Regions from separate parts of the Streptomyces sp. NPDC007025 genome, predicted to be linked through region 1. Evidence: riboswitches for the same ligand, from Rfam matches in the RefSeq annotation. Region 1 holds a riboswitch; each other region holds the start of a gene.
The links. A riboswitch is a leader RNA that binds a small molecule or an ion and turns the genes downstream of it on or off. The one in region 1 is predicted to bind thiamine pyrophosphate.
Positions count from the first base shown of each region.

Region 2: linked by a shared signal. The riboswitch ahead of ACFYMO_RS14635 (thiamine ABC transporter substrate-binding protein) and the one ahead of thiO (glycine oxidase ThiO) in region 1 are both predicted to bind thiamine pyrophosphate.
Region 3: linked by a shared signal. The riboswitch ahead of thiC (phosphomethylpyrimidine synthase ThiC) and the one ahead of thiO (glycine oxidase ThiO) in region 1 are both predicted to bind thiamine pyrophosphate.

Region 1 is NZ_JBIAFT010000003.1:423,637-431,197, forward strand. Features, by position in the region: gene thiE (thiamine phosphate synthase) at 1-61, opposite strand, end outside; gene ACFYMO_RS08295 (Rv2175c family DNA-binding protein) at 162-536, opposite strand; gene ACFYMO_RS08300 (FAD-dependent oxidoreductase) at 570-1,763, opposite strand; TPP riboswitch at 2,020-2,133, shown strand; gene thiO (glycine oxidase ThiO) at 2,131-3,351, shown strand; gene thiS (sulfur carrier protein ThiS) at 3,348-3,566, shown strand; gene ACFYMO_RS08315 (thiazole synthase) at 3,574-4,371, shown strand; gene pknB (Stk1 family PASTA domain-containing Ser/Thr kinase) at 4,547-6,586, shown strand; gene ACFYMO_RS08325 (transglycosylase SLT domain-containing protein) at 6,992-7,561, shown strand, end outside.
Region 2 is NZ_JBIAFT010000006.1:379,590-387,150, reverse strand. Features, by position in the region: gene ACFYMO_RS14660 (aspartate aminotransferase family protein) at 1-316, shown strand, start outside; gene ACFYMO_RS14655 (ATP-binding cassette domain-containing protein) at 457-1,236, shown strand; gene ACFYMO_RS14650 (hypothetical protein) at 1,218-2,456, shown strand; gene ACFYMO_RS14645 (ABC transporter ATP-binding protein) at 2,469-3,587, opposite strand; gene ACFYMO_RS14640 (ABC transporter permease) at 3,588-5,198, opposite strand; gene ACFYMO_RS14635 (thiamine ABC transporter substrate-binding protein) at 5,339-6,415, opposite strand; TPP riboswitch at 6,411-6,527, opposite strand; gene rlmN (23S rRNA (adenine(2503)-C(2))-methyltransferase RlmN) at 6,579-7,561, opposite strand, start outside.
Region 3 is NZ_JBIAFT010000005.1:301,707-309,267, reverse strand. Features, by position in the region: gene ACFYMO_RS12430 (DUF5326 family protein) at 54-272, shown strand; gene ACFYMO_RS12425 (YibE/F family protein) at 440-1,969, opposite strand; TPP riboswitch at 2,041-2,176, shown strand; gene thiC (phosphomethylpyrimidine synthase ThiC) at 2,169-3,983, shown strand; gene ACFYMO_RS12415 (NUDIX domain-containing protein) at 4,220-4,723, shown strand; gene ACFYMO_RS12410 (pyridoxamine 5'-phosphate oxidase family protein) at 4,776-6,050, opposite strand; gene ACFYMO_RS12405 (globin domain-containing protein) at 6,161-7,561, opposite strand, start outside.

The DNA.
Region 1 (7,561 bases):
ACCCCCGGGACGCCGCGGGCGGGGTGGCGGTGCTGCGGGACGAGCTGGACGTACGGGACATGGCGGTGTTCGGTTCCCCCCGGGAGGGGGTGCGTGGACCCCGGGGGGATCCACGCACCCGGTGCTGTCGGTGTGCTGGTGCGCCGCCGCGGGCGGCGGGATCAGACGGCGAGTGCCTGCGCCCGTCGCTTGACCTCGGTGCCCCGGTTCTCCCGCAGCGCCGTCACCGGCGAGCCGGGCAGCGACTCGTCCTCGGTGAACAGCCATTCGAGCATCTCTTCGTCGCTGAAGCCGTCGTCCCGCAGCAGAGTGATGGTGCCCGCCAGGCCCTTCACGATCCGGCCCTCGCCCACGAAGGCGGCCGGAACCTGCAGCACCCGGTTCCCGGACTCCGCCTCCCGCCGCACCGCGAGCAGTTGGCCTTCCTTCACGAGCTGCCGCACCCGGGTCACCTCGACGCCGAGCATCTCGGCGACATCGGGGAGGGCGAGCCAGGCGGGGACGAGCGCGTCGGTCTTTGCGTCAATCTCGGTCACGGGTTCCAGACTGCCATCCGAAACCGGTGGTCACTACCGCGCGGCCTTCTTCAGGGCCACGGCCGCGTCGCCCAGCACGGCCCGGTCCACGGCTGTGCCCTGCTGAATCAGCTTCCGGCCCTGCGCGAGATCGCGCGGACGGCCGACGGCCAGCAGCGCGGTCGGCCGCTCGCCGCGCAGCCAGCACACGCTCCAGGCGGGGTCCCGCGGCGAGCCGCGCCACACCAGCTCGTCGCCGGGGGCGTGGTGGCCGACGTACTGCACGAAGCGGCCGAACTGCTCGGACCAGAAGTAGGGCACCGGATCGTAGGCGACGCTCTCCGGCTCGCCGTCGGCGTGCCCCTCGGCGAGCAGGTTCGCCGCGACCGTACGGGGGCCCTGGAGCGCGTTGTCCCAGTGGTGGATCAGCAGCCGCTCCCCGTAGCGGGCCGAGGGGAACGAGGCGCAGTCCCCCACCGCGTAGCAGCCGGAGGCCGAGCTGCGCAGCCGCGCGTCGGCCAGCACGGAGCCGTCCGGCCCGAGCGCCACCCCGGAGCCGGCCAGCCATCCGGTAGCGGGCCGGGCCCCGATCCCGACCAGGACCGCGTCCGCCGGCAGCCGCGTCCCGTCGGCGAGCAGCACCCCGCCGCGCTCGACCGCGGCGACGGCGGCGCCGGTGCGCAGTACCGCCCCGGCCTCCGCGTACCAGTCCCGCATCGGCGCGGAGACCTCGGCCGGGAGCGCGCCCGGCAGCGGTGCGGCGGCGGTCTCCACCACGGTGACCTCGCAGCCCCATTCGCGGGCCACCGTGGCGAACTCCGCGCCGATCCACCCGGCGCCGACCACCACGACCCTGCCGCGGGAGGCCAGCACCGGCCGCAGCCGCCGCGCGTCGTCCAGGGTGCGCAGCACATGGACACCGGGCACGCCCTCGCTCCCGGGCAGGGTGCGAGGCTCGGCGCCGGTGGCCAGCACCAGCCGGTCGTAGTGGACCGGGCCCGCGTCGGTGACCAGCAGCCGCTCGCCGGGGCGCAGCCCGGTGGCGGTCCGGCCCAGTTCCAGCTCGATCCCCAGCGCCGCGAAGTCGATGTCGAAGAGCGGCACCTCCGCCTCCTCGCCCCTGCCGAGCAGCACGGCCTTGGACAGCGGGGGCCGGTCGTAGGGCGGGTGCGGTTCGGCCCCGAGGAGCCGCACGGAGCCGGGCCAGCCCTGTTCGCGGAGCTGCACGGCGGTCTGCACACCCGCCATACCGGTGCCCACGACCACGACCCGCTGCTGGTTCTGACTGTCGCTCACATCGCTCACTGTATGCCGGTCGACTCCCGGAGCCATCGGCCACCGGACGGAGACGGCCTCCGGTGGCGGTCGTAGGTCATGTCTGCAAAGCCCCGTCTGCCCGGTGGGCGGACGACGCTCCTTCGAGCCCTCCCCAGGGCCGCCCGCCGCGGGGCCCCGGCGCGCCTTACCGGCGCCGCACGCACCGCAGTAGGGTGGGCCGCGGTAGTCATGAATACGCGGGAGCCCGGACGCACCGGGCTGAGAGGGAGGCTGCGGCGGCCTCCGACCGTCCGAACCTGATCCGGGTCATTCCGGCGAAGGGAGCAGCGGCAGCCCCATGCGCGGCACAGGAAACGGCACAGGAAACGGCACCGAAACCGGTACCCACGCGGCGAGCCCCGACGTGCTCGTCCTCGGCGGCGGCCTGATCGGCCTGGTGACGGCCTGGCGGGCCGCACAGCGCGGCCTTGCGGTCACCGTGGCCGACCCCGGACCGGGCGGCGGCGCCGCGCGGGTGGCGGCGGGCATGCTGGCAGCCGTCACCGAACTGCACTACGGCGAGGAGACCCTGCTGGACCTCAACCTCGCCTCGGCGGCACGCTACCCCGAGTTCGTCGCCGAACTGGAGGACGCCGCCGGCCTGGACACCGGCTACCGGGCCTGCGGCACCCTCGCGGTCGCGCTCGACGCCGACGACCGCGCCCACCTGCGCGAGCTGCATGCGCTCCAGCAGCGGTGCGGGCTGGAGTCGCAGTGGCTGACCGGCCGCGAGTGCCGCCGCCTGGAGCCGATGCTGGCGCCCTCGGTGCGCGGCGGAGCCCGGGTGGACGGCGACCACCAGATCGACCCCCGGCGACTTGCCGCCGCGCTGCTGCGGGCCTGCGAGCGCGCGGGAGTCGCCTTCCGGCGCTCCGGCGCGGTGCGGTTGCTGCACCGGCGGGACCGCGCCGCGGGGGCGGCGCTGGCGGACGGCACCGAGCTGCGCGCGGAGCAGACGGTGCTCGCGCTGGGCGCCCGCAGCGGCACCCTGGAGGGCCTGCCCCCGTGGGTGGCGCCCCCGGTGCGCCCGGTGAAGGGGCAGGTGCTGCGGCTGCGGATGCCCGGCGGCTCGGCCGGCCCCTTCCTCTCCCGCACGGTCCGCGCGGTGGTACGCGGCGGCGCTCTCTACCTGGTGCCGCGCGCGGACGGCGAACTGGTGGTCGGCGCCACCAGTGAGGAACTGGGCTGGGACACCACCGTCACCGCGGGCGGCGTCTACGAGCTGCTGCGGGACGCACACGAACTGGTGCCCGGCGTCACCGAGCTGCCACTGGCCGAGACCCGCGCCGGGCTGCGCCCCGGCTCCCCCGACAACGCGCCGCTGCTGGGGCCCACCGCGCTGCCCGGGCTCCACCTGGCCACCGGCCACTACCGGCACGGTGTCCTGCTCACCCCCGTCACCGGCGACGTGCTCGCCGAACTGCTGGCCACGGGCGAGCTGCCCGCACCGGCCCGGCCCTTCGCACCGCAGCGCTTCGCCTCCGCAGACTCCCGCGAGACCCAGGAGCAGCCCGTATGACCTCCGCCCCGACGACGACCGTCTCGGTCAACGGCGAGCCCCGCCGAGTGACCCCGGGTCTCACCCTCGACCGGCTCGTGGCCGATCTCACCGCCGCGCCGGGCGGGGTGGCCGCGGCGCTGAACGAGGACGTGATCCCCCGGGGCCGCTGGGCTCAGACCCCGCTCGGCGAGGGCGACCGCGTCGAGATCCTCACCGCAGTCCAAGGAGGCTGAGCCGGCCATGGCCGACGATCCGCTGACCATAGGCGACACCGCCTTCACCTCCCGGCTGATCATGGGGACCGGGGGCGCGCCCAGCCTGGACGTCCTGGAACGGGCGCTGCTGGCCTCCGGCACCGAGCTGACCACGGTCGCGATGCGGCGCCTGGACCCCTCGGTGGGCGGCTCCGTGCTGTCGGTGCTGAACAGGCACGGTATCCGGGTGCTGCCGAACACCGCCGGGTGCTACACGGCGGGTGAGGCGGTGCTCACCGCACGGCTCGCGCGGGAGGCGCTGGGCACCGACTGGGTGAAACTGGAGGTCATCGCCGACGAGCGCACCCTGCTGCCGGACCCGGTCGAGCTGCTGGAGGCCGCCGAGACGCTGGTGGACGACGGCTTCACGGTGCTGCCGTACACCAACGACGACCCGGTGCTGGCGCGGAAGCTGGAGGAGGCGGGCTGCGCGGCGATCATGCCGCTCGGCTCCCCCATCGGCTCCGGACTGGGCATTCGCAACCCGCACAACTTCCGGCTCATCACCGAGCGCGCGGGCGTGCCGGTGATCCTGGACGCGGGCGCCGGTACGGCCTCGGACGCGGCACTGGCCATGGAGTTGGGGTGCGCCGCGGTGATGCTGGCCTCGGCGGTGACCCGGGCCCAGGAGCCGGTGCTGATGGCGGAGGGCATGCGGCACGCGGTCGAGGCGGGGCGGCTCGCCTTCCGCGCGGGCCGCATCCCGCGCCGCCACTTCGCCGAGGCGTCCTCGCCCACCGAGGGCCTCGCGGCGCTGGACCCGGAGCGCCCGGACTTCGGCTGAGGGCCCCCGTCGCCGGGGCCGCAGCCGGGCCCCCGGGCACCGCCCCGGCGGCGCCGTTCGGCGGCGCCGCTCACCCCCGGGTGGGCGCCACGGAGTGTCACCGTTCGGCCCCAGAACAGCGGCAACCCGCAACCGCGCGACCCCGCCGCCGCACCTCCCTCGTAAACTCGGCGCAATGGACACCACCCTCCAGGACCCGTCGCCTGCCTACGGACGAGGAGACCCGTTGGTCGGACAGGTGCTCGACGGCCGGTACCGCGTCGAGGCCCGGGTGGCCATCGGCGGCATGGCGACCGTCTACCGCGCGGTGGACACCCGGCTGGACCGGGTGCTGGCCCTGAAGGTGATGCACACCTCCCTCTCCGCGGACGAGACGTTCGTGACCCGCTTCATCAGGGAGGCCAAGTCCGCGGCCCGGCTGGCGCACGCCAACGTGGTCGGGGTCTTCGACCAGGGCACCGACGGCACCTATGTCTATCTGGCGATGGAGTACGTGGAGGGCTGCACGCTCCGCGACGTGCTGCGGGACCGCGGCGCCCTGCGCCCCCGCGCGGCGCTCGACGTCCTGGAACCCGTGCTGGCGGCGCTGGGCGCGGCGCACCGGGCCGGTCTCGTGCACCGGGACGTGAAGCCGGAGAACGTGCTGATAGGGGACGACGGCCGGGTGAAGGTCGCCGACTTCGGCCTCGTGCGGGCGGTGGACAGCCAGACCTCCGCGACGACGGACTCGATCCTGGGCACGGTCTCCTATCTGGCGCCCGAGCAGATCGAGGACGGCACGGCCACGCCGCGTACGGACCTGTACGCGTGCGGCGTCATGCTCTACGAGATGCTCACCGGCGGCAAGCCGCACTCCGGCGGCTCGCCCGCGCAGGTGCTCTACCAGCACCTGAACAAGGACATGCCGGCTCCTTCGGCCGCGGTGCCGGGGATGGCGGCGGCGCTGGACGGCCTGGTGGCGCTGGCGACGGCGCGCACCCCCGAACAGCGTCCCGAGGACGCTGTCGCCCTGCTGGCGCGGGCCCGCACGGTCCGCGCGGAGCTCACCGACGAGGAGCTGGACGCGGTCCCACCGCAGGCCACACAGGGCGGCACCGGCCCGGCCGAGGACGCGGCGCGGCTCTCGGGGGTCTCGGGGATCTCCGGAGACATCGCCGCGGCGGCCGCGCACGCCACCGCCGGGTCCGAGGCCGACACCTCTGTGATCCCGCGCCCCGCGGGGGGTCCCGCCGCCGGTCCGGCCCCGGAAGCGGATCTCAACCGGACGGCGCTGCTGTCGCCGCCGCCGTCCGACCCGCCCGGCGGCTCCTCCGACGCGGGTGCCGGGGGCCGGCGGCGGAGGATGCAACCGCGCTGGGTGCTGGTGACCCTGGCCGTGCTGCTGGTGGCGCTGGTCGGCACGGGCATCTGGTACGTCAACTCCGGTCAGTTCGTGCGGACCCCCGCGGTGCTGGACGACACCCGCGCCGAGGCGACCAAGACGCTCTCGGAGGCGGGACTGGACGTGAAGGTGGAGGAGGACTTCAGCGAGCGGGTGGAGCGCGGCCACGTCATCGGCACCGACCCGGAGCCGGGTGAGCGGGTCCGCAAGACCGGCACGGTCACGCTGACCGTCTCGCGCGGCCCGCACGTGGTGAAGGTGCCCGAGCTCAAGGACACCCCGCTGTCGGACGCCCGCCGCAAGCTGGAGGACGCCGGCCTGAAGCCGGGGACGGTCGAGCGGCGGTTCGACGAGGAGACGGCGCGGGGCTCCGTGCTCGCCACCGACCCCGAGCCGGGCAGCAAGCGCAGGCCCGGCGCCGCGGTGGCCCTCACCGTCTCCAAGGGGGCGCCGGTGGAGGTGCCCGATGTGGTCGGCGACAAGCGGAGCGACGCGACCCAGGAGCTTCAGGACGCGGGTCTGAAGGTCCGGATCGCCACCGAGCGCGTCCACTCCGAGCACGAGAAGGGCAGCATCGCCCGCCAGTCCCCGACCGACGGCGCCCGGGCCGCCGAGGGCGACACGGTGACGCTGACGGTCTCCAAGGGCCCCGACATGGTCGAGGTGCCGGACGTGGAGGGCAGCAGCGAGGACGAGGCCACCGAGAAGCTGGAGGGCGCGGGCTTCGAGGTGACGGTGCGCCGCATCTTCTTCGGGGACACCGTCTTCAACCAGTCCCCCGACGGGGGAGGGAAGGCGCCCCGCGGCTCGTCGATCACCATCTGGCTGCGCTGAGCCCGCGCCGGGCGCGGCGGCCCGTGGCGGCGCTCCCGATGACCGACCCGCCGGTGGCCGACCCGCTACACCTCGGCGCGATATGTCCGACTTGGCGCGCATATCCCGTCACGGGGTGTACCAGGGGACTTGGTGGCGTGTGACCCCACCCATAGGACGCACATCACCTACGAACACGCCTAGTGGAAAGAAATCCGCGACGCGACCTGGAATGCGTCTCCGAAATACCCGCCCACCAACCACCCCCCACCACGAATCCGGGTAGTACGTCACACCTTTGATTCCGCAGAACGGGCCCTTTAACAATTGCGGTCGTCGCACGGCGCCGAATCAGCACTCGGCGCGTCTCCCCGGCTCCCCGCCACTGCGACACGACGCCAGCGATGAAAGGTTCCGTACTTCCTCATGCCCAGCATCTCCAGCCTCAGTCTCAGCCCCAAGGCCAAGAAGATCTCGACCATAGGCATCGGCACCGCGGGCGCGGCGGCCCTGGCCCTCACGGTCCTCCCCGGCACCGCGCACCACGGCGACGCCGGCCAGGCCACGGCGAAGAAGGTCCAGGCCGACAGCGTCGCCTTCAGCTCCGACTCCTCGCTGCTGCCGCCCCAGGGCAAGGACCTCACCGCCCAGCAGCAGTCCATGGCCCCGGCGCCCGCCGACACCGAGCAGGTGGCAAGTGTGAAGAACGCCGCCACCACTGCCAAGAGCTTCACCAGCACCGACGAGGCGGCCGCCGCGATCAAGGCCGACGCCGAGAAGCGCGCCGCCAAGGCCGCGGCCGAGAAGAAGGCCGAGGCAGCGGCCGCCAAGGAGCGCGCCGCCAAGGCCGCGGCCGACCGCTCCAAGCGCGCCGCCGCGCCCAGCTACCCGGACAACCTGGACGGCTGGATCCGCGAGGCCCGCGCCATCATGGCCAAGCACGGCATCCCCGGCTCCTACGAGGGCATCAAGCGCAACATCATCCGCGAGTCCGCC
Region 2 (7,561 bases), on a different contig from region 1:
CGGCTTCTTCAGCACCCTGCAGAAGCTGCACGACCTGCCCATAGTCGGCGACGTGCGCGGCAACGGGTTCTTCTACGGCATCGAACTCGTCAAGGACAAGGCCACCAAGGAGACGTTCACCGAGGAGGAGTCCGAGCGCGTCCTGTACGGCTTCCTGTCCAAGGCGCTCTTCGAGAACGGCCTCTACTGCCGCGCCGACGACCGGGGCGACCCGGTCGTCCAGCTCGCCCCGCCGCTGATCTCCGACCAGAAGGTCTTCGACGAGGCCGAGCAGATCCTCCGCTCCGTCCTCACGGAGGCGTGGACGAAGCTCTGAGCCGCACCGCGAAGCACGGACACCCGACCCGCACAGGGCCGCACGAGGGGCGGGGGCATCGATCCAGTGACCGATGCCCCCGCCCCTCGTTTCACCCTCCAGAGGGAATGACGGCTCGCGATGTTGAGTGGAGGTGCCCCATGGCCGCCCCGCCGGACGACGTGCTCTGGGCGCGAGGACTGCACTACGCCCACGACGGCTCACCCGCGCTGCAAGGCGTCTCGCTCGGCGTCCGGGAAGGCGAGATCCTCGCCGTCACAGGGCCGCGGGGCAGCGGAAAGACCACACTGCTGCGCTGCATGTCCGGGCAGGTACTGCCGGACCAGGGCGAGGTGTGGTTCAACAGCGCCCCCGTGCACACCCTCGGCCGGACAGCGCGCGAACGGCTGCGGCTGCACCGCTTCGGCTGGATCGACAGCACCCCGCGCCTCGTCCCCGAACTGACCGCCTGGGAGAACGCCGCGCTCCCCCTCCTGCTACAGGGGGACGGATACCGCACGGCCCGCAGCACGGCCTGCTCCTGGCTGGAGCGGCTGGATGTCGCGGACTGCGCCGGAAAGCGGCCGCCCGCACTCCGGCAGGCCCAGCGCCAGCGCGTCGCCGTGGCCCGAGCACTGGTCCACTCCCCCACGGTGCTCTTCGCCGACGAGCCCACGGCACCGCTCCACCAGACCGACCGCGCCCAAGTGCTGCGGGCGCTCAGCGCCGCGGCCCGCTCGCAGGGCATCACGGTCCTCCTCGCCGGGCACGACTTCGCACTCGACCAGGCGGCACGCACCGCGGAGGCGACCGGTGCCGCGCTCGCCGACCGCATCGTCGCCCTCACCGACGGCCGCCGGGCGCGCACCCCCGCGCCCGGCGCCCCGGCCGCGGTGTCCGCAGGACCGGAAGGCGCGGCAGCGTGCTCACTCTCCGTCTGACGCTCACCGCGACACCAGCGGCGCTGCTGCTCCGCCTGTTGCTGCTGTGCGCCTCCGCGAGCGGCGGCCTGCTGCTGCTCGCCGCCCTGTCCTACGCCCTGGAGCACCCCGGCCACCGGGCGGCCGTCCTGACGCGGCTGCTGTGGTGCCTGATCCCGCTCGCCGCCACCGCCCACCTGGCCGCGGTCCTCGGGCGCACCGAACCCCGGACCGAGGCCCGGCTCGGCCTGCACGCAGCCGGGCTTGGACCCGCCCGGCTGCCGCTGCTGGCCGCACGCACCGCCGCGGTACCCGGCCTGGCGGGCAGCGCGCTGACGCTTCTGCTGACCGTACGGGGAGGCGTCGAGAGCGCGGGCGGCTCGCTGTCGGTACTGAACCTGCCCCGCCCGCCGGCCCTGCTGCCGCTGCAGGGTCCCCCGCTCCCCGTCCCGGCCGCCGTGACGCTGCTGAGCGCGCTGCCGCTGGTGGCCGCCCTCGCGGCCGCCTGGGGTACCCGGCCCGGCGCCGCGGCACCCGCGCCGCCCGACTCCGGGCGGTTCGCGGACAGCCGCCGCGCTGTGGACCCGGCCCGGCGGCGGGACGGTACGAGCACCTCGTGCCGCGCCGGACTGCTGCGCAGCGCCCTGCAAGCAGTCTCCGGCCTGCTGGCCGGAACGGCGGGCCTGCTGCTGGCAGCGCATGCGGCGCGCGGCACCGGCGCCTGGAACCCGGCAGAACGCCCCGGGGCCGTGGCGGGCTGGCCGTTCGCCGCCGGGTGGACGCTCATCGGAGTGGGCCTGATGGTGGCCGGCCCCGGACTGGTGGCGTTGAGCGGGCGTCTGCTGGGGGCCGCGCGTCCGGGCCCGGTGCGACTGCTGGCCGGGCGCTCACTCGTCCGCGAAGCGGCCGTCGCCGGGCGTCCGCTGGGTGCGCTGAGCGCGGTGGGGGCGGCACTGGTGGCGGTCATCCGGACCCACCTGACCGGGGCCGGGCTGCCCGCTCCGGGTCCGCTGGTGGGACTCGCCGCTGCCCTGACCGGATGCTGCGCTGCCGCGGCCGGGCTGGCGGTGCTCGCCCGGGTCCGGCGCGCCCGTGCCCCCGTCCGGGAGCTGCTTGACCGCCTCGGGGCGCCGCGGCAGCTGGGCCGGGGGGTGGCGCTGCTGCGGGCCGCCACCGCCACGGCGGTGTGCGCGCCGCTCGTGGCGGCCGCCGGACTGTTGACGGCACTGCCCACGGGTTGACCGCTCCTGCGGCTACCGGACCCGGCCCGAGCCGGACGGAGAGCCATGACCAGAGCCGGCCTCCCGCGGCGCGGGGGTGCCGGGTGCCTTCGGTGCGCCGTGCGGGGCACCCAGGGCGACCACCTCCCGCGGGTCGAAGACGACCCCCACCTCGGCGCCCTCCCACGGCGCGTCCCGCAGCGTGCAGGCCGCCTCCAGGGGCGGTCCCGCATCCGGACGCAGCAGCACGGTGACCGTGGAGGCGTCCCCGCCGCGGAACGTACGCGCCTCCACCGTGCAGCGCAGCCCCTCCCCAGGCTCCCGCAGCAGCACACCGCCGGGGCGCACCAGCACCTGGCCGCCGCCGCGCGGGGTGCCGTCCGGCACGGGCAGCTCCCCCCAGACGGTGTCCGCGATCCCGCCGTCGACGGTGGCCGGGGTGATGTTGTCGAATCCCAGGAAGCGGGCGACGAACTCGGAGGCGGGGCGCTGCCAGACCTCCAGCGGGGTGCCCGCCTGGGCGATGCGGCCGCGCTCCATCACCACGACCCGGTCGGCGAGCGCGAACGCCTCCCCGTGGTCGTGGGTGACGGCGAGCACCGTCGTACCCAGCCTGCGGAACAGGCCGCGCAGCTCGACGACCAGCCGCTCGCGCAGTCCGCGGTCGAGCTGGCCCAGCGGCTCGTCCAGCATCAGCAGCCTCGGCTCCGGGGCCAGCGCGCGGGCCAGCGCGACACGCTGCTGCTCGCCGCCGGACAGCGCGGTCACCGCCCGCCGCCCCGCGCCCGGCAGCCCCACCAGGTCCAACAGCCCGGCGACCCGGCGGTCGGCCTCGGCCCGCCTCATGCCGTGCATGCGCGGTCCGAAGCCGACGTTTCCGGCGACGTCGCGCTGCGGGAAGAGCTGGTGGTCCTGGAACATCAGGCCGACGCCCCGCCGGTGCGGCGGCACGCCGGTCTGGTCCTGCCCCGAGAGGAGCACCCGGCCGCTGCGGACCTCCTGCAGCCCCGCGACGACGCGCAGCAGGGTGGACTTGCCGCTGCCGCTGGGCCCCAGGACGCAGACCGTCTCGTGCGCGGCCACCTCCAGGTCGACCGCGTCCAGCGCGGTCCGCTCGCCGAAGCTCACGGTCACTCCGTCCAGCCGCAGCATCTACAACTCCCTCCGGCCGTCGGTTCGCACCCGCTCCAGCGCGAGCAGTACCCCCGCGCAGACGAGCATGAGAAGCGTGCTCAGGGCCATGGCCTGCCCGTAGTGTGCCTCCCCGGCCCGCCCCAGCATCCGGGCCACCGCGACCGGCAGGGTGGGCGCGTCAGGCCGGGCGATGAACACGGTCGCGCCGAACTCGCCCAGCGAGACGGTGAAGGCGAACCCGGCGGCCACCAGCAGCGCGCGGCGCACCAGCGGGAAGTCGACCTCCCGCCAGGCCCGCAGCGGGGAGGCGCCCAGCACGGCCGCGGTCTCGCGCAGCCGCACGTCCACGGCACGCAGCACCGGCAGCATGGTGCGGATGACGAAGGGCACGCCGACCAGCGCCTGGGCCAGCGGCACCAGGATCCAGCTCGACCGCAGATCCAGCGGCGGCTCGTCCAGCGCGACGAGGAAGCCGAAACCGACGGTGACGGCGGAGGTGCCCAGCGGGAGCATCAGCAGCGCGTCGAATCCCCGCACCAGCCGACCGGCCCGGCGAGTGAGGGCGGCGGCGGCCAGCCCGCCCACCACCAGCGCGATGGCTGTCGCCACGGCGGCGTAGGTCAGTGAGTTGCCGATGGCCTCGACGGGCGCGACGACGAAGGTCGCGCTGTCGGAGCGGGCGCCCAGCGCACGGAAGAAGGCGAGGCCGTATCCGTCGGGCCCGTCGAGTGCCCGCTGGACCAGCACGAGCAGCGGTACGACCGTCAGCACGAGCATCACCCCCAGCACGGCGCCCACCGTCGTCCACTGGCCGGGTCCTGCCGGACGGCGGGCGGTGTGCTCCGCGGGTACCAGGCTGAGCGCGCTCTCCCGCTTGCGCAGTGCCCAGGCGTGCACGGCCAGCAGCGCGGCGACGGCGGCGAGTTGGGTGAGCGTCAGCACGGCGGCGGTCGGCAGGTCCAGCAGGGTGGCGGTCTGCCGGTAGATCTCGACCTCCAGCGTGGCGTACCGCGGCCCTCCCAGGACCTGGATGACGCCGAAGCTGGTGAAGGTGAACAGAAAGACGATCAGTGCGGCGGCCGCCACGGACGGCGCCAGCGCGGGCAGGGTGACCCGCCGCCAGGCGGTGAACCGGCCGGCGCCCAGGACGCGTGCGGCCTCCTCCTGGCGCGGGTCGAGCTGCGACCACAGGCTGCCGACGGTGCGCACGACAACCGCGTAGTTGAAGAAGACGTGCGCCAGCAGGATCGCCCACACGCTGGTGTCCAGCCGTACCCCGAACCAGACGTCCAGCGCTCCCCCGCGCCCGGCCAGCGCGAGGAAGGCGGAGCCGACGACCACTGTCGGCAGCACGAACGGCACCGTCACCACGGCGCGCAGCATCCGCTTGCCGGGAAAGTCGAACCGTGCGAACACGTAGGCGCCGGGAAGGGCGAGCGCGAGAGTGAGCGCGGTGGAGGCCGCGGCCTGCCACAGCGTGAACCAGAGCACCTGGAGGATGTCGGGATCGCCGAGCACCTGGGCGATCCGGCCGGACTGCCAGCTGCCTCCCTCGTGCAGCCCCCGGAAGACGATCGCGGTCACCGGGTAGCCGAAGAAGAGCGCGAAGAACGCCGCCGGGACGGCCATCAGCGCGAGCCGCACGCCCGTGCCGCCGCCGCGGCGGTTCGCGGCGGCGGACGGTCGCGCGGTGGGGCCGTCCGGGGCGCCGGGAGGCACCGGCCCCTCCGGAGAGTCCGGGAGAGCCCGGGCCACGGCGTCGCGGGCGGCTACTTCACGGCGAGCGACGTCCACGTCTTGATCCACTGCTCACGGTGTTCCGCGATCTTCCGCGGGGCGACTGTGGCGGGGTCGTCCACGGTCTCGCCGTACTTGGTGAACAACTCCGGCAGCCGGGCGTCCTCGCGGACCGGGTTGACGAACATCTTCAGCGGCAGGTCCTCCTGGAACCGCTTGCTGAGCAGGAAGTCCAGCAGCGCCTGTCCGCCCTCGGTGTTCTTCGCGCCGCGGAGCAGCCCGGCGTACTCGGTCTGCCGGAAGCAGGTTCCCTTGGCCACGCCGGTCGGCGCCTGCTCGGGCGGGTTCTTCTCACCCATGACCTCGGCGGGCGGGCTGGAGGCGTAGGAGACGACCAGCGGCTTGTCGCCCTTGCCCTTGCCCTGGCGGGAGCCGCTGAAGCGGTCGTTGTAGGCCTGCTCCCAGCTCCCGGCGACCTCGGCCCCGTTGGCACGCAGCTTCTTCCAGTAGTCCTGCCAGCCGTCCTCGCCGAACTCGGCGACGCTCGCCAGCAGGAACGCCAGACCGGGAGAGGAGTTGGCGGCGTCCTCGGTCACCAGCAGGTCCTTGTAGCGGGGCTTCGCCAGGTCCTGCAGAGTACGCGGCGGGTCGATCTTCTTGTCGGCGAACCACCGGCGGTCGTAGTTGACGCACACGTCGCCCGTGTCCACCGGGGTGACCCGGTGCTTCTCCGGATCCGCCTGCAGCCGCTCGGGCACCTTCGAGAGGCCCTCGGCCTCGTAGGGGGCGAAGACGTCCTTGTCCAGCGGGCGGGAGAGGAGCGTGTTGTCGACTCCGAAGAAGACGTCGCCCTGCGGGTTGCCCTTGTTGAGCACCGCCTGGTTCACGGCGGCACCCGCGTCGCCGCCGCGCAGCACCTCGACCTTGTAGCCGCTGCGCTTCTCGAAATCCTTCAGCACGGGCTTCGAGACGGCGAACGAGTCGTGGGTGACGAGAGTGACCGTCTTGGAGTCCGCGCTGTCGTCCGAGCCGCCGCATGCCGTGGCCAGAACTGCGAGGGTGAGGACAGCGGTGGTTGCGGCGGCAGCCCGCCGTGCGTGCTTCTTCATCAGTGCATCGACTTCCTACCCGGCATGACCCGGGCGAGGTTCGAGGGTCTGCGGCACGTACGGGGCGTACGGCCGCACTCTCAGCGCTGTGAGCGCTCCCCTGTCGGCTGTTCGGTTGTGCGGGCCGCACCGGGCGACCCGTTCGAACACTACCAGTCAGGCGTCAGCGTTCGGTTGCCGCGAGCTGGCCGCACGCACCGTCGATCTCCTGACCCCGGGTGTCCCGTACGGTCACGGGTACACCGTGCGACTCCAGCGTCCGCACGAACGCGGCCTCGTCCTCGGGCCGCGAGGCGGTCCACTTGGAGCCGGGCGTCGGGTTGAGCGGGATGAGATTGACGTGCACCCGCTTGCCCTTGAGCAGCCGGCCCAGCAGATCGGCACGCCACGCCTGGTCGTTGATGTCCTTGATCAACGCGTACTCGATGGAGACCCGGCGCCCGGACCTGGCCGCGTACTCCCAGGCGGCGTCGAGCACCTCGCGTACCTTCCACCGGGTGTTGACCGGCACCAGAGTGTCCCGCAGTTCGTCGTCGGGCGCGTGCAGCGAGAGCGCCAGCCGGCATGTGAAACCCTCGTCGGCGAATCGCAGCATCGCGGGCACGAGCCCGACCGTGGAGACGGTGATACCCCGCTGGGACAGTCCGAGGCCGTCCGGCTCGGGGTCGGTCAGCCGCCGGATGGCGCCGACCACCCGCTTGTAGTTGGCCAGCGGCTCGCCCATCCCCATGAAGACGATGTTCGACAGCCGCGCCGGCCCGCCGGGCACCTCGCCGTCCCGCAGGGCCCGCATCCCGTCGACGATCTGGTGGACGATCTCCGCGGTGCTCAGATTCCGGTCCAGACCGGCCTGGCCCGTGGCGCAGAACGGGCAGTTCATCCCGCAGCCCGCCTGCGAGCTGATGCACATGGTGACCCGGTCCGGGTACCGCATCAGGACGGACTCCACGAGCGTCCCGTCGTGCAGCCGCCACAGCGTCTTGCGTGTGGCGTCGTCGTCGCAGCTGATGTGCCGCACCACACTCATCAGGTCGGGCAGCAGCCCGGACGCCAGCTTCTCGCGGGCAGCGGCCGGGATGTCGGTCCACTGCTGCGGGTCGTGGGCCAGCCGCGCGAAGTAGTGCTGCGAGAGCTGCTTGGCACGGA
Region 3 (7,561 bases), on a different contig from region 1:
GGGCAGAGGGTGCGAAGAGCCCTCGCCAACTCTCAGAGACGGAGCAGACAGTCATGGACGCGAAAGGCACCCTTGCCGGCCTGCCGTGGTGGGTCACGTGGATCGTCATACCGGTGATCGCGCTGGTCGTCTTCGGCGGCCTGATCGCCAGCCTGGTGGGCTTCCTGATCGGCCTGCTGTTCAAGGTGCTGATCTTCGTCGCCCTGGTCGGCGGTGTCGTCTACCTCGTCCGCCACTTCAAGGGCGGCGGCTCCTCGGGCAGCGGCTGGTGAACCCCGCCCGCACCGGGCGCACCCCGCGGTGGGTGGCGACGGCCCGCGGTGGGCCCACGGCGCCGGCACCACGCGAGTGCCGCGGAGCCGCCGCCGGGTCCGGACCCTGACCCGGGTCCGGGTCCGGGTTCACGGTCGGAGCGCGGGGCGCGGTACCTGGCCCCGGCTCACTTCGGCTTCCGCCGCCTCCCCCGGCCGCCGGTGACCCCGGCGCCGCGGGCCGGTGCGGGGCGGCCGCCGGACACCGGGACGCCGGACGCCGGTGCGGGTACGCCCGGAGGCGCGTCCCCGGCGGCACGGCCGGCCGCTTCCGCCGCCTCGGGCCGCCTGCGGTCCGCCGAGACGACGAGCACGGCCAGCAGCGTCGTTACCGGCACCGACGCGACGAGGCCGATGGAGCCGACCAGCGTGCGGATGATCTCTTCGGCGACCACCTCGCTCGTGGCTACCATCGTCACGTCGCTGCGCGCGATCGAGAACAGCAGCAGCAGCGGCAGCGCCGCTCCCGCGTAGGCCAGCACCAGGGTGTTGACGACGGACGCGATGTGATCGCGGCCGATCCGCATGGCGGCCCGGTAGATCCGGCGCCGACCGGCCCCGGGGTCGGCGTCCTTGAGTTCCCAGACGGCCGAGGTCTGGGTGACCGTCACGTCGTCGAGTACGCCGAGCGAGCCGATCAGCACCCCCGCCAGCAGCAGCCCCCGGATCTCGATACCGGGGTAGAGCCCGTGCACCAGACCGGTCTGGTCGTCGGTGTTGCCGGTCAGTCCGGCCCAGCCGATGAACAGCGAGCCCAGCAGCCCGATCAGCAGCAGCGACACCAGGGTGCCCAGCACCGCGACCGAGGTGCGGGCCGACAGGCCGTGGCACAGATACAGCGTGGCCAGCATGATGGCGCTCCCGCCGACCACCGCGACCACCAGCGGATTGGAACCCTGCAGTATCGCGGGCAGGATGAACAGCGTCAGCACGGCGAAGCTGATGACCAGTCCCACCAGCGCCAGCACTCCGCGCAGCCGCCCCACGAGTACCACCACGAGGGCGAAGAGGCCGGCCAGCAGCACCATCGGCAGATCGCGGGCGGTGTCGACGACGCTGTACTGGAGATCGCGCGGCGCCTTCGCGGCGTAGGCGACGACGACGCCCTGCCCCACGGAGTAGCTGCGGGTGGCGTCGGGCGGGACGACCTCGGTGAAGGTGTGCCCCTTGTCCTTGCCCTCGGTGATCTCGACGGTGGCCTTCCGGCACGGCTCGTGCGCCCCGCCCTCGCCGCCCTGTTCCCCGCCGCCCGGCCCGGAGGAACCGCCGCCGGAGGAGCCGGACGGCTGCCGGACGTTGGCCTTGCCGCAGTCCACCTCGGCCAGTTCCACGACCTTGGCGGTGAAGGTGGGCCGGTCGAAGCCGACCCCGGAATGGTCGTGCTGGTGTCCCGGAACGCCCCCTGGCCACAGCACCACCAGCCCGGCCAGCACGGCCGCCGCGAACGGCACCAGCACCGCCGCGATGACCTTCCGCAGCCGGCGGGAGACCGGCTCGGCGGGCCCGTGGCCGTGACTGTGCCCGTGGCCGTGGCTCTGCCCGTGGCCCCGGCCGTGGCTGGGCCCGTGGTCATGGGCGGGCGCATGGCCGGGTCCGGGACCGTGCCCGTGGGCACGGCCGGGTTCGGGTGCGGGGACGGCGGGGTCGGTGTGGGTCACCGCCCGATCATCGCAAGAACGGCCGGGCGGGGTGTTCAGTCCGGGCCGTGTGCCGTTAGCGTAGAGGCGCCTTTGCACATCGCGGGAGCTCCGAGCACGGGGCTGAGAGGGCGCTGACCTCCGTGGAAGGGACCACGGAACCGGCTGCGCCGACCGCCGAACCTGTTACCGGGTAATGCCGGCGTAGGGAGTGGGTCTCATGACCACGCAGGATGCACACGCGCGCGCCGAGAACGCCGAAGCGGCCGAGAACGCCGAAGCGGCCGGGAAAGCGCTCGGCTCGCACAAGGGATATCTGCAGGGGTCGCGCCCGGACATCCGGGTCCCCGTCCGACGGGTGCACCTCACCAACGGCCGGGACGTGACGCTCTATGACACGTCCGGGCCGTACACCGACCCCGAGATCGACACCGATGTGCGCCGCGGCCTGGCGCCGCTGCGCGAGAACTGGATCATCCAGAGGGGGGACACCGAGGAGTACGCGGGCCGTGAACTGCGGCCCGAGGACGACGGCCGCAAGCACACCAGCCCGCGCGGCGGAGTCGTCCGCGGCGGCGCCGACGATCTGGCGGGGCTCGACGCCGTCTTCCCGGGCCGCCCGCGCCAGCCGCGCCGCGGCCGGGACGGCGCGGCCGTCACCCAGCTCGGCTACGCGAAGCGGGGCGAGATCACCGCGGAGATGGAGTACGTCGCACTCCGCGAGAACCGCGGCCCCGAGTTCGTCCGGGACGAGATCGCCGCGGGGCGGGCCGTACTGCCCGCCAACGTGAACCACCCGGAGACCGAACCGATGATCATCGGGAAGAACTTCCTGGTGAAGGTGAACGCCAACATCGGCAACTCCGCCGTCACCTCCTCCATCGAGGAGGAGGTGGAGAAGATGACGTGGGCGACCCGGTGGGGCACCGACACCGTCATGGACCTCTCGACCGGCCGCAACATCCACACCACCCGCGAGTGGGTGCTGCGCAACTCCCCCGTCCCCATCGGCACGGTGCCGCTGTACCAGGCGCTGGAGAAGGTGGACGGCAAGGCCGAGGAGCTGTCCTGGGAGGTCTACAAGGACACCGTCGTCGAGCAGTGCGAGCAGGGCGTCGACTACATGACGGTGCACGCCGGGGTGCTGCTGCGCTATGTCCCGCTGACGGCGCGCCGCAAGACCGGCATCGTCTCCCGCGGCGGCTCGATCATGGCAGCGTGGTGTCTGGCGCACCACCGGGAGAGCTTCCTGTACGAGCACTTCAGCGAACTGTGCGAGATCCTGCGCTCCTACGACGTGACGTTCTCGCTCGGCGACGGGCTGCGGCCGGGGTCGATCGCGGACGCCAACGACACGGCGCAGATGGCCGAGTTGGACACGCTGGGCGAGCTCAACCGGATCGCCAAGGCGCACGACGTACAGACCATGATCGAGGGCCCCGGCCATGTGCCGATGCACAAGATCAAGGAGAATGTGGACCGCCAGCAGGAGGTCTGCGAGGAGGCCCCGTTCTACACGCTGGGTCCGCTGACGACGGACATCGCGCCCGCCTACGACCACATCACCAGCGGCATCGGCGCGGCGATGATCGGCTGGTGGGGCACCGCGATGCTCTGCTACGTCACGCCCAAGGAGCACCTGGGGCTGCCGGACCGGGACGACGTCAAGACGGGCGTGATCACCTACAAGATCGCCGCCCATGCCGCGGACGTGGCCAAGGGCCACCCGGGGGCGCAGGACTGGGACGACGCGCTCTCGGACGCCCGGTTCGAGTTCCGCTGGGAGGACCAGTTCAATCTGGCGCTCGACCCGGACACGGCCCGCTCGTTCCACGACGAGACGCTGCCGGCCGAACCGGCCAAGACCGCGCACTTCTGCTCCATGTGCGGCCCGAAGTTCTGCAGCATGAAGATCTCCCAGGAGATCCGCGAGCGGCACGGCGCGACGATGGAGGAGGTCGAGGCCGGGATGGCGGAGAAGTCCCGCGAGTTCGCAGAGGCGGGCAACCGGGTGTATCTGCCGATGGCCCCGTGAGGCCCGTGCACCGGTAGAGCGGGGGCGGGAGCCGCGAGGGCGGTTCGTGGCTCCCCCCTCCTGCCACGAACCGCCCGGCTCGACGCGCGCGGCGGCGCGGACGACAAGAGTAGTTGACTTAGCGTCAGTGTCCAATCACTTATGGATATGGACCTATTGCGTGATGTTCCGATCCAACACGCACAGTGAGGAAAACGGAGGGTTTGACGCGCCGTGATGCGGGCCAAATCTCCTGCATGTTCGTCGAACGCCCCGTGGTCAAGCGGACTGCCCGCGCCATCCTCCTCGCCACCGGGGAGGGTCCGGCGCCCGCCGTGGGACTGATCCTCATCAAACGCACCAAGCCCGGCCAGGAGCCGTACTGGATCACCCCGGGAGGCGGCGTCGAGCCCGGCGTGGACCGCACCGTCGAGGACGCCCTGCACCGCGAGGTGGCCGAGGAACTGGGCGCGGCGATCACCGATGTGGTGCCCGCCTTCGTCGACACGGTGAGTGACCCTGTGGAGACACCGGGTGGAGTGAAGGTACAGCACTTCTTCGTGTGCCGGCTCGTCTCACTCGACCCGCGCCTACGGCACGGACCCGAAGTGGAGGAGCCGCAAGGAGAGTACGAGATCGTACGGCTCCCCTTCACCCCGGAGGGCCTGAACTCCGTGGAGGTCGTCCCGCCGAGACTGCGGGCCTATCTCGCCGCGAACATCGAAGGGGTCCAGGCGCTGCTCGCACCCGACCTCCGCTGACCGACGCCGGGGCGCCGCCCGGACCCGCCGGGGCGCCGCCCGCGTGCGCACGCTAGCCGAACCAGCCCTGGAAGGCCGCGGGTTCCCGTGGTTCGCTCGGCTCCGCTTCCTGGCGGCCGCGCCGCTGCGCCTCCGCCAGCGCCCGCTCGGCCTCCAGCCGCCAGGCGGAGACGTCCCGGGCGTGCTCGGCGGACCCGGCGCTCCCCGAGCGGGCCGAGATGGCGGCCGAGACCGCGGAGGACGCGGAGGACGCGGAGGACGCGGAGGACGCGGCCGGCGCCGCCGCGGCGGCGCCCTCTCGCCGCCGCGGCAGCGGCGGGAGGGCGGCCGCCCGTGCGGCCGCGTCCTCCGGTACGGCGGTGGGTCCGGTACCGGGTGCCGGGGACGCCGGGGCGGTTGGTGCCTGCGGGGACAGCGGCGCCGAACCGCCGGACGGCGGCACCGGCGGGACGGCGGGTACGGCCGGGGCGGGGGCCGGGAGTCCCGACGCAGGGATGGAGGCCGAGGCGGGCGGGGAGGCCGACGCGGGCTGGGAGACCGACGCGGGTGAGGCCGTGGGAACCGGCGGTGCCGTGGGAACCGGCCCCGGCGACGGGGATTCCGCGGAGGCGGTCACCTCGCGCCGGCCCTCCCGGGCGTCCCGGGCGGCTCCGAAGAAGTCGCCGCCCTTGCGCTTGTAGTCGTCGGTGCCCCATTCGCGCGCCGCGCGGCGCGGGGCCTTCTGGAGGTGGGGGATGTGCTTGGCGCAATGTATGTACGCCTCCTCCACCTCGACCCGCACCCACAACAGGGCCCGCCGACCGGGTACCGGGTCCTGTGGCAGGTCCGGTACCGAGGGGCGCAGTTCCGCGTCGTCCAGCACCACGGCACGGCCGTTGATGTGCAGGCCGATCCGGGCGCGGAGGAAGTCGACGAGGAGCAGGCCCACATGCGGGTTCTCCCCGATGTTGCCGAGGCTGGCGTGGACGCCGTTGCCTCGGTACTCGGGAAACACCAGTGTCCGCTCGTCCAGCACGCGCAGGAACCCGGGCGGCCCGGCGCGGAAGCTGTTGTCGCACTCGCCGCGGCTGTCGGACGTGGCGAGGAAGAACATCTCCTGCTGCTGGGTGAACTCCCGCATCCGCTCGTTGAGGTGGTCGAGCACCTGGTCCTGGTAGAACCGCCCGGCGCGCTCCTGCGAACCGATCCGCTGCTGCAGCGCGTGCTCCCCGTCGCTGCCGGGCAGCCGCCGCGGCGGGCCGGGGTGCTGGTCGGCTCCGGGGCCCGCGCCCGCCGCATGCTCCGTGGAACCGTCGCCGTATCCGTTCGCGTCACTCAACGCCGCCACTCGTCCCTTTCCTCGACCGGCCGACCGGACGGCTGCCCCGCAACCGGCCCCGGACCACCCGCCCCGGGTGACCGGCTCCGGCAGCAGCCGCGATCCGAACACCCCACCACCTACGCCCCCTGTACGACCAGTTCGTCGAGGGAATCGTGCCGTATTCGGTGCGTCGGGATCCCGAGCCCGCGCAACGTCTCGACCCCGGTCCTGATCATTCCGGGCGGCCCGGAGAGGTATCCGTCGTATGCGGGCCAGGGGCCGTATCTGCGTACCGCGTCCGGGAGCTCGCCCGCGAGCGCCTCGGCGGCCGAGGCCGCGCCCGCCGCGACGACGGGGCGCACCGACAGCCACCGGTGGCGGTCCTGGAGGCGCAGCATCGTCTCCAGGTCGTAGAGGTCGTGGTCGGTGCGGGCTCCGTAGAAGACCTCGACCGGGCGCGCCCTTCCCCGGCTGACCACGTCCTCGACCAGCGCCTTGATGGGGGCGATACCGGTCCCGCCGCCCAGGCAGAGCAGCCCGCTGTCGGCCTCGTGGTCGACGAGCATCGAGCCCGCGGGCGGGCCGAGCCGCAGCACGTCGCCGGGGCGGGCGCGCTGCACCAGTGCCGTGGAGACCCAACCGGCGGGCACGGACTTCACGTGGAAGGTCAGCAGGCCGTCGGGACGGGGCGCGGACGCGAACGAGTAGTGCCGCCACACCCGGGGCCACCAGGGCGTCTCCAGGCTGGTGTACTGCCCGGCGCGGAACGGGTACGGCTGGTCGGGACGCACCGTGATCACGGCGATCTCCGAGGTGCGCAGTTCGTGCGAGACGATCTCCGCGTCCCACCAGGCGGGCGCCCGGCGCTCGTCCTCGGCCGCCGCGTCGATCATCGTCTGGGAGATCGCGGTGTAGGCGCGCACCCAGGCCGCCTCGGTGCGCGGACCCCAGGTGTCGGGTGCGTAGCGCGCGATGGCGGCCATCAGGCACTCGCCGACGGCCGGGTAGTGGGCGGGCAGGGTGCCGTACTTGCGGTGGCCCCGGCCCAGGCCGGCGAGGTACTCGCCGAGCAGCTTGCCGTCGTCGAAGAGGCGTACGGCCGTCAGCAGCGCGCGGAAGAGCCGGTCGCGCTGGCCGTCCATGGCGGCCGGGAACATCTCGCGCAGGTGCGGGTACTGGACGAACAGCAGCGCGTAGAAGTAGGCGGTCGCCGAGTCGGCGGAACGTTCCAGCTCCGCCATGGAGGCCCCGATCAGTTCGGGGTCGCCGAGCTGGTCACCCGCGGGCTCCGCGGGAACGCCGGGCGCCGCAGGCGCCGTCCGCCCGGTGGCGGCCGCCGGGGCCGCAGCGCCGGGTTCGGGAACCGCCTCCGGCTCGTGCGCGTGTTCGGGTTCCGGTTCGTGTTCCGGTTCCGGTGCGGCCGTCCCCGCGGTCTGCTGGGACGGTACCGCGTCAGGTCCGCCTGGCGCGGGGCGCTCCGCGGTCGCGGCATCGGACGCCGGGGTGAACCATCCCCGTCCGCCGCTGCCACCGGCGGA